One region of the Thermotoga sp. KOL6 genome, then DNA from elsewhere that is predicted to be linked to it. Evidence: predicted binding sites of a transcription regulator. Region 1 holds the regulator's gene; each other region holds the start of a gene.
The links. The regulator HrcA, encoded in region 1, represses chaperone genes, less so after heat shock. The targets are predictions, from matches to a motif close to ATTAGCACTCNNANNNTNNGAGTGCTAAT.

Region 1 (3,284 bases):
TGATTTGGATATTTCCTCAAGATTCCTTCCATCTTTTCCAAATTTTCAACTAGGATCAAAGGTTTAGAAGGAGCATAATGTCGGTACTTCATACCTGGAGCTAAAGGCTTCCCAGAGAATTTACCACTTCTCACAAAATCTGGGACAACAAGTTCGGGAAAAATCTCTTTTAATTTTTCGACCTCAACAGGACCGGGTCTCAGGAGAACGGGATGATCTTTAGAGAGATCTATTATGGTTGATTCCAATCCGAAAGGAGCGTTCCCTGCATCCAAAATCATTTTGACTCTTCCCATGAAGTCTTCTACAACATGTTTTGCATTTGTTGCACTAGGCCTTCCAGACAGATTCGCACTCGGTGCGGCTATTGGATGCCCAAACATTTCTATCAATTTCTGTGCAACGGGATGCGCCGGCATCCTTACGGCCACTGTTGGTAATCCGGCGGTGACAACGGGAGAAATCTTTTTCGATTTCTTCGGGAAAATAACCGTTAAAGGTCCTGGCCAGAATTTTTCTAAAAAATCCATATAAGGTTCGTAATTGTCTGCTATTTCCTTGAGTTGAGAAAGAGAACCTATGTGCACAATAAGAGGGTTGTCAGAAGGCCTTCCTTTGATTTCAAAAATTTTCCTACAAGCTTCTTCGTTGTAGGCATCTGCACCTATTCCATAGACGGTTTCGGTGGGAAAGACTATTACTTCACCTTCTCGAAGCAACTTCACAGCTTCTTTTAAACTTTCCTCATCTGGATTCAACGGATCGATTTTCAACACTTTCGTCATAATTTTACCTCCCAGGATGAAACAATAAAACAAAGGGGCTCGTGGAGCCCCTTGTTGGTTTGGTGCCGAGGGCGGGACTTGAACCCGCACGGGGTCATCCCCCAGCTGATTTTGAGTCAGCCGCGTCTGCCATTCCGCCACCTCGGCCCTCTTCCTGCAGTATATATTAACAACTTTTCATTTACAAATCAAGTCCCAACGTTTTGCTCTTACCCTTGAATTCCCCTGAAATGTATGTTAAACTTATATTAGCACTCAACAGAAAGGAGTGCTAACATGAGAGGACGTCAAAACAGGAGAAAAGATCTCAAAAAACTGAACGATCGACAAAGAAAGGTTCTCTATTGTATTGTTCGAGAATATATAGAAAGCAAAAAACCTGTAAGTTCACAAAGAGTGCTTGAAATAAGCAACATAGACTTCAGCAGTGCCACTATAAGAAATGATATGAAAAAGCTGGAATATCTTGGATACATCTATCAACCCCATACCTCTGCTGGTCGCGTTCCGACCGACAAAGGTTTCAGGTTCTACTACGAAGAGATGGTGAAACTAACAGAAGAAACTACAGAAACAGATGTGGAAGTAGAAGCCATTAAATTTATTCCGCTCGCTGATCCTGAAAAGGTCTTACTCTTGGCTGGAAATCTCTTGTCCCGACTCACAGGAGGATACGTCCTACTGGAGAGACCGAATCCTAAAGAGTTAAGAATTCTTCGCGTATTGCTCATACCGATTTCCGAAGACTACATTATATTCTCCATACTTACAGAATTCGGTGTTTCAAAAATTACCCCTATAAGAGTCCATGAAAATTGGAACTGGGAAGAGATAGAGAAACAATTGAATCTTATTCTCAAAGGAAGAACGATTGATGAGATCTTGAGTGGAAAAGTAGAAACCTTGAGAGGGAGCAATCTTGTCAAATTGATAGAATCAGTGATCAGTGAAAAGCTAGAAAGGTACGTAGATGTTGGCCTGGAAAATCTCTTAAAGGATGACACTCTCGATCTCGAAGACATAAAGAATCTATTGGAAGAGGTGAAAGATCAAGAATTTCTCGAAAGTCTGATCGAAGAGGAAAAAGATGTAACGGTAAAAATAGGGAAAGAGATTGGGAGAAAAAAACTGGAGAAATTCGCGATCTTTTCTGGCAGATACTTCAAAAATACTTCACCAATAGGAAGTGTCTTTTTGTTCACCTCGAAAGTGACAAGATACGATAAAAACAGAAAAGTTTTCGATTATGTGTTAAACCGCTTATCTGAATTCTTCACATCGGTGTCCAGGAGGTGATAGAATGTCTGAAAGAGAAAGAATAGAATGCAAAGAATTGGAAGAAAGATGCAAAGAACTCGAAGAATACGCAAAAAGATTGAAAGCTGAATACGAAAATTATCGAGAAGAAGTCGCCCGAGAGAAAAGAGAGCTCATAAAAAATGCGAACGAATATTTAATATCAAAATTGATTCCCATTCTTGATGATTTTGAAAGAGCACTGAATCAAGGGGAACGCGGTGAATCTTTTTACGAAGGAATAAAGCTCATTTACAAGAAACTTTTGAACGTCCTTGAAAAAGAGGGACTCACGAAAATACAGATAGGGGAAACGTTCGATCCTTTCGAACATGAAGCAGTTGAAAGAGTAGAAACAGAGGATGTGGAAGAGTACACGATACTTGAAGTTGTCGAGAACGGCTACAAATTCCATGGAAAGGTCTTGAAACCTGCAAAGGTAAAAGTGGCAGTGAAACCTAGAAAAAGCGACATTTCCACTGGCAAACATAGTAGCGAGGAGTGATTCCAATGAGAAGAGAGAAAAAAGATTACTACGAAATTCTTGGTGTTCCGAGAAACGCCACTCAAGAAGAAATAAGAAGAGCCTACAAGAAACTTGTAAAAGAATGGCATCCAGACAGACATCCGGAGAACAGGAAAGAAGCCGAACAACGTTTTAAAGAAATTCAAGAAGCCTACGAGATTCTGAGTGATCCACAGAAGAGAGCCATGTACGATCGATTTGGATACGTGGGAGAACAACCTTCCTACCAAGAAGGAAGGACGAGTGGGAGTTTTTTCGAAGATTTTCTTAGAGATTTCGAGGATATTTTCAACAGGGATATATTCGAGGTGTTTTTTGGGGAAGAACCACATCGCAGAGAAAGAAAAGAATACTCTCATAGAGGAGAGGATATCAAATATGAAATAGAGGTAAATCTTTCTGACCTGATCAATGGAACAGAAATACCAATAGAGTACGAAAGATACGAAACATGTCCTAGATGTGGTGGTACAGGAGTAGAGCCTGATTCCGGGTACATCAACTGTCCTAAATGTGGTGGAACAGGAAGAATCAGAGAGGAAAAACGGTCTTTCTTTGGGTATTTTGTTAGTGAGCGCACATGTGACGAATGCGGGGGAACAGGAAAGATTCCCAGAGAGCTCTGTCATGAGTGTGGCGGGAGTGGAAGAGTTCTAAGGAGAGTGCGAAGAACTATA
Region 2 (3,284 bases), on a different contig from region 1:
CACAGGAATATTCGGATTCCCGAAAGAAAGAGCTGCTAAGATCTTTGCAAGAGTGATAAAAGATTTCATAGATCAACATCCAAACACATCACTCGAAGAGATTCGAATATGTAACATCGACGAAGAAACTACGGAAGTGTTTGAAAACAATTTTAAAATTTGAACTTCAAAAAAAAATAAAAAGGGGGCGTGCGCCCCCTTCCTGTTTTTTCAGTATTCTTCAGGAAGACTCGGTGTTTCTTTCTTCTCCTCGGGTTTTTCCACGACAAGTACTTCCGTTGTCAGAAGCATTCCTGCAATGGAAGCGGCGTTCTGAAGGGCACTTCTCGTAACTTTTGCCGGGTCTATAATTCCTCTTTCGAACATGTTGCAAAATTCTCCTTTTAGAGCGTCAAAACCGTAGGCTGGCTCGTCATTCGAAAGTATCTTTTCAATGATCACGGCTCCATCGTAACCGGCGTTTTCAGCTATTTGCTTGATTGGTGCAGAGAGTGCTCTGTAAACAATTTGAGCACCAATTTTTTCATCACCATCGAGTTCTTCTATGACCTTCTCAACCGCCTTTCTAGCTCTCAAAAGGGTTACTCCTCCACCAGGGACGATTCCTTCTTCAACGGCAGCTCTGGTAGCACTGAGAGCGTCTTCTATTCTGTGTTTCTTTTCCTTCAATTCCGTCTCGGTGGCGGCTCCCACTTTTATAACCGCTACTCCTCCTGCAAGTTTTGCCATTCTTTCCTGGAGAGTTTCCTTCTCATACTCAGAGGTCGTCTCCTCTATTTGCGCTTTGATTTGAGCGATTCTCTTCTTGATTGCTTCAGGATCTCCTTTTCCACCAACTATGATGGTTTCGTCTTTTTTAACCCTCACAAGATCTGCTCTTCCAAGATCCTCAAGGGTGAGGTCCTCGAGGTTGATTCCAAGTTCTTCGCTTGCCACTTGTCCTCCCGTGAGAATCGCTATATCCTGAAGCATAGCTTTTCTTCTTTCACCGAATCCTGGTGCTTTGACCGCACAGGACTGGAGTGTACCCTTCAACTTGTTGAGAACAAGGGTTGTCAGGGCCTCTCCTTCAACATCCTCTGCTATTACAAGCAACGGTTTCCCCGTCTGAGCAACCTTTTCAAGAATGGGTATGAGAGGCTTCACAGCACTGAGTTTTCTATCGGTTATGAGGATGAAAGGTTCTTTGAGAACAACTTCCATTTTTTCCGCATCGGTCACAAAGTAAGGTGAAATGTAACCTCTATCAAATTGCATTCCCTCGGTGAATTCAACGTAAGTGTCGAGAGTCTTAGAATCTTCTACAGTGATTACTCCATCTTCTCCCACCTTATCCATGGCTTCGGCAATGAGTTCACCTATCTCAGGACTGTTAGCGGAAATAGCGGCAACGTGAGCAATATCTTCTCTTCCAGAAAGTTTCTTGGAGAGTTTTTTAATCTCTTCAACAGCCTTTTCAACAGCTTTATCTATTCCTCTCTTGAGAAGAATAGGATTCGCTCCCGCAGCAACGTTCTTAAGTCCTTCTTTTATCATAGCTTGTGCCAAAACGGTAGCAGTTGTCGTACCATCTCCAGCAACATCGTTGGTTTTGGAAGCAACTTCTTTTACAAGCTGTGCACCGAGATTTTCAAACTTATCCTCGAGTTCGATCTCCTTGGCTATGGAGACACCATCATTGGTGATGGTAGGAGAACCCCACGATTTTTCAATAACAACATTTCTTCCCTTTGGACCGAGTGTTATCTTGACAGCATTAGCAACCTTGTCTACTCCTCTCTCAAGAGCTCTTCTTGCTTCCTCGTTGAATTTCAGAAGTTTCGGCATATCTCACACCTCCCTCACTCTTCGATTTTTGCGAGAATGTCGTTCACATCAATGATGATGTAATCCTCATCATCGATCTTTATTTCTGTACCTGCGTACTTAGAAAAGATCACTTTGTCGCCAACTTTGATGTCAAATTTTTCGTCATCTTCAATTTTTCCTATAGCAACAACTTCTGCTTTCATGGGTTTCTCCTTTGCAGAATCTGGAAGCACTATTCCTCCTTCTGTCTTCTTTTCTTCCTTAATGGGTTTGATGAGGAGCCTTTCACCGAGAGGAATCACTTTCATGTTGTATCCCTCCTTCGAAGATTTTTTAGCACTCTCGATTGTGGACTGCTAATATAAATATACAACTTTTTTTATGGGACTTCAAGCGAATTATTTTAAGAAAAATTAACATTACAATTACAGATTACAGACATCATCAAAGTTAATGCCATAACAAAACAAAAAATAAAAAGGGTGCCTCAAAGCACCCTATCTTTTCTTTCTGGTGGAGGCGGGGGGATTCGAACCCCCGTCCGAAGATGGAGGCCCCTGGGCTTCTCCGAGCGCAGCCCGTGTTTTTCATTTCGGGAAGGGTACCCCACGGGCAGGGTACCCATTCCCATAGCCTTCCTAAATTTTCCCGATCTGGGCTGGAAGGCGAAACCCAGATCGGTAGGCTGGATCTCTCACGCCCTCTTCCGAAGCCCAGCCAACTTCGGAGAGGACGGCCGCCTTACCTATTAGGCGGCAACAGCAACAGGTTCGTTGGCACTTATTCTTTGTCCCACCTTTTTTACGAGGTGGTGGGGACCTCGGCTCGCTTCCCAGGGGACTCCATCCCCGTCGAACCCATTCGCCCCCTGGTTCCATGTATATTATATCACCGCTGTTTATGACCTTCCTTACTAAAAGAAAGTTCAAAATGCTGGCGGGTTTTGCATACCGAGGTATAGTATAATCTTATGAAGGTACAACAAAACGAGTTTTCAGGAGGTGTATTCAGTGACCGCATACATCATACGAAGGCTTTTGCTTCTTCCTTTGATACTTCTTGGAGTCACGTTCATAGTATTTTCGATGATTCAATCTTTGGGTCCTGACAAGTTGCTGGCAGCTTACGTGAACCCAAACATGTTGGACAAATTGACAACTGAACAATTGGAGGCACTGAAAGAAAAATACGGTCTGAACGATTTTTTCGTGGTTCGATACGTAAAATGGTTGCTCAACACTCTAAAGGGTGATCTGGGATGGTCTCTCGTTGGAAAAGAACCTGTAAAGGATGCTCTCTTGAAAAGACTACCTTATACTGTGGAGCTCGCTCTTTACGCCATATTCCCAGTCGTTTTCGTCGGAATATGGCTCGGTGTGAAAGCAGCGGTACACAGGGGAAAATTTCTCGATCATTTCATCAGAATATTTGCCGTTGTGGGATGGTCTTTTCCAGATTTCGTATTCGGCCTTCTT
Region 3 (3,284 bases), on a different contig from region 1:
TTATTCTTGAGTTCGATTTCCTCTTTGATGCGCCTGTCTTGTTCTTCGTACCTCTTAGCATCCTCTATCATTCTCTTTATGTCTTCCTCCGAGAGTTTGTGTCTACCGGTGACAACCATAGATTGCTCTTTTCCAGAACCCAGATCCTTTGCAGACACGTGAACAATACCATCGCTGTCTATGTCGAATGTCACCTCTATCTGAGGTACCCCTCTCGGTGCAGGTGGTATTCCCACGAGTTTGAAGCTTCCAAGGAAAATATTTTCTCTCGCAATAGGTCTTTCTCCCTGATAAACTCTGATTTCCACCTCTGTTTGACCGTCCTCGACAGTCGTGAAGATCTTACTTTTCCTTACAGGTATCTTGGTATTTCTTGGTATGATCGGTTCAAAGAGACCTCCTTTGACTTCTATCCCAAGGGTGAGTGGTGTGACATCTACAAGAACAATGTCCCTTCCCTTGGCCCCCTCCGTTCCTGCCAGTATGGCTGCTTGTATTGCTGCTCCGATCGCAACAGCCTCATCCGGATTAACACTCTTATTGGGTTCTTTCCCAAAGATCTCCTTTATAAACCTTTGAACCATTGGGACTCTCGTCATTCCACCAACCAGTATGATCTCGTCTATATCCTTTGGCGAAAGCTTAGCATCGTTTAGTGCTTGTTCTATAGGCCCACGAGTCATTTCAACGAGATCTCTGGTGAGCGATTCAAACAAGGACCTTGTGATTCTCATCTCGAGGTGTAAAGGTTGACCACTTGGAGAAACTGCTATGAACGGAAGACTAACATCTGTCTCCATCTTCGTCGAGAGTTCTATCTTAGCCTTTTCGGCTGCATCTCTCAATCTCTGAAGAGCTTGCCTGTCCTCTCTGAGATCTATTCCGTGTTGCTTTTTAAACTCCTCAGCCATCCAATCTATGAGTCTCTGGTCGAAATCATCTCCACCAAGATGATTATTACCAGCGGTTGCGATAACCTCGATCACTCCATCACCTATTTCAAGTATTGAAACATCGAAAGTTCCTCCTCCGAGATCATAAACCAAGACTTTCTGTTCTTTACCAGCCTTATCCAAACCGTACGCGAGAGCCGCCGCTGTTGGTTCGTTGATGATTCTCAAAACTTCAAGTCCCGCTATGATTCCTGCTTCTTTTGTTGCCTGTCTTTGAGCATCGTTGAAGTATGCAGGACATGTGATGACTGCTTTCTTTATTTCCCCACCCAAATACGCCTCAGCGTCTTTTTTGAGCTTTTTCAAAATGAATGCACTGATTTCTTGCGGAGTATATTCTTTGTCATCTATTCTAACTCTGTAATCGGTTCCCATTTTTCTCTTTATGGATTTTATTGTCCGCTCGGGATTGAGTATCATTTGCCTCTTGGCAGGTTCACCAACGAGAATTTCTCCACTTTTAGTAAAAGCAACAACAGATGGTGTTATTCTACTACCCTCCGCGTTGGGTATCACCTCAACCGTTCCATCCGGTTTCATCCAAGCTATGACAGAATTAGTCGTTCCGAGGTCTATTCCAACAACAAATTCTTTCTTTTCTGCCATTTTTCCACCTCCTTATCGGTCTTTCCGTGGAAAATTATAGAAAGCTCTGGGTAATATGTCAAGTGTTAGGATTCAAATTGGTTAATAGATAAAAATATGATAAAAAGACCATTTTGTGTATGGTAATGTATATGTAATAATATTGTATAGCAAACGAAATGTATGAATGACAAGAACATTTTCCTAAAAAAATAAGCTATAATAAATTGCGTTAGGGAGGGATACAAATGAAACTAGCAGAAGCATCATCAAAGAGACCTATTGCCATCCTGATGTTACTAACCGCTGTTGTATTCTTAGGGATTATATCTTTTCAACACCTGAAGTTAGATCTCCTACCGCAGATCGAATATCCGTATGCCGTCGTTATAACCACGTACATGGGAGCAGGGACGGAGGAAGTAGAAGAACTCGTAACAATCCCTCTCGAAAAGTACATCTCCTCTACACCAGGGGTTAGAAGGTTTACTTCCATGTCTATGGATTCTGTTTCGTTCATAATTGTGGAGTTCAACTGGAACGTGAAAACTTCTGACGCAGTAGGCAGACTCTCTCGATACATAGACCTTGCAGCAAGAGAGCTCCCGGAAGGCGTGAAACCAATAGTAGTTGAATTTGATCCATCTTTGCTACCAGTGTACGCCTTCTCAACTGAAGAAAACTACGAAGAAGTTGTCTCACATATAAGAAGATTGTCCGACGTTGCCAGTGTGGAAGAGTTGGGAAAACCTAGGAAAGTCGTTGAAATCGTTCTGAACCATGAAAAAATAAAGAAGTTGGATGTAGATCCATCACTTATAGAAACTCTTCTCTCTGGAAACTTGGTTTATCCTTTTGGTTATGTAGAAGACAGTGAAGGAAATATCTATCCAGTGTCCGTGGACGGTCGTTTTAAAAGCTTAGAAGATTTGAAAAACACTATCGTTGGGTTCAGAGGAGTGAAATACCAGTCTCTGTTGAGAGGAGATATTCCCAAATTACTCGTCCCCGTTCGTTTAAAAAACATAGCAGATGTCAAGATAACAGAAGAAAACGTTCAAGGAGAAATCAGGGTCAACGGAAAAAAAGCATCTCTCGTCGCAGTATATAAAAGAAGTGGTGCGAACACGGTTAAAACTGTACGAGAAATAAAAAAGATCTTGAAAAATTCCGGCATAAATTATGTCGAAGCTGTGAATCAAGCCTATTATACGGAAAGAGCTATAGACAATCTCCTCAAAAATCTGTTTTATGGCTTTATTGCTGCTTTTATCGTGGTTTTGATATTCCTTAAAGATTTCACCTCCACATTCGTCACCTCTTTTTCTATACCTCTCTCTTTGACGGTAACTTTTGTCTTTCTGTACGCTTTCGGAATCAACCTAGATACACTGACGCTCGGCGGATTAATAATGGCATTGGGGATGTTGGTGGATAACTCGATTGTTGTGTTCGAAAACATTTACAGACACCGTTCCCAGGGAAAACCTATCCCCGATGCTGCTAGGGAAGGAACTAGCGAAGTATGGGTCGCCATACTGGCATCTACTCTGACTACCGTATCCGTATTCCTTCCCGTTGTCTTCTTTACTGGCTTCGTGGTTAGATTGTTCAAGTACTTCGCGCTTGCCTTTGCGTTGGCCCTCTTTTCTTCACTCTTTGTGTCAACGGTCATCGTTCCAGCTGGCACACGTTGGATAAAGCCGAAAAAGGGCAGAATGACCGAGAAACTTCAAAGATCGTACA

Region 2: the regulator HrcA is predicted to act here: its motif matches at 2,142-2,170, upstream of groES (co-chaperone GroES).
Region 3: the regulator HrcA is predicted to act here: its motif matches at 1,705-1,733, upstream of dnaK (molecular chaperone DnaK).

The regions. Positions count from the first base shown of each region.
Region 1 covers NZ_LNDE01000004.1:66,054-69,337, reverse strand. Annotated here, with positions in the region: gene AS005_RS08240 (L-threonylcarbamoyladenylate synthase) at 1-785, opposite strand, end outside; tRNA gene AS005_RS08235 (tRNA-Leu) at 846-932, opposite strand; gene hrcA (heat-inducible transcriptional repressor HrcA) at 1,062-2,081, shown strand; gene AS005_RS08225 (nucleotide exchange factor GrpE) at 2,086-2,586, shown strand; gene dnaJ (molecular chaperone DnaJ) at 2,592-3,284, shown strand, end outside.
Region 2 covers NZ_LNDE01000002.1:299,658-302,941, reverse strand. Annotated here, with positions in the region: gene AS005_RS05715 (AAA family ATPase) at 1-163, shown strand, start outside; gene groL (chaperonin GroEL) at 211-1,827, opposite strand; gene groES (co-chaperone GroES) at 1,842-2,117, opposite strand; RNA gene ssrA (transfer-messenger RNA) at 2,321-2,678, opposite strand; gene AS005_RS05695 (ABC transporter permease) at 2,820-3,284, shown strand, end outside.
Region 3 covers NZ_LNDE01000002.1:161,807-165,090, reverse strand. Annotated here, with positions in the region: gene dnaK (molecular chaperone DnaK) at 1-1,559, opposite strand, end outside; gene AS005_RS04995 (efflux RND transporter permease subunit) at 1,787-3,284, shown strand, end outside.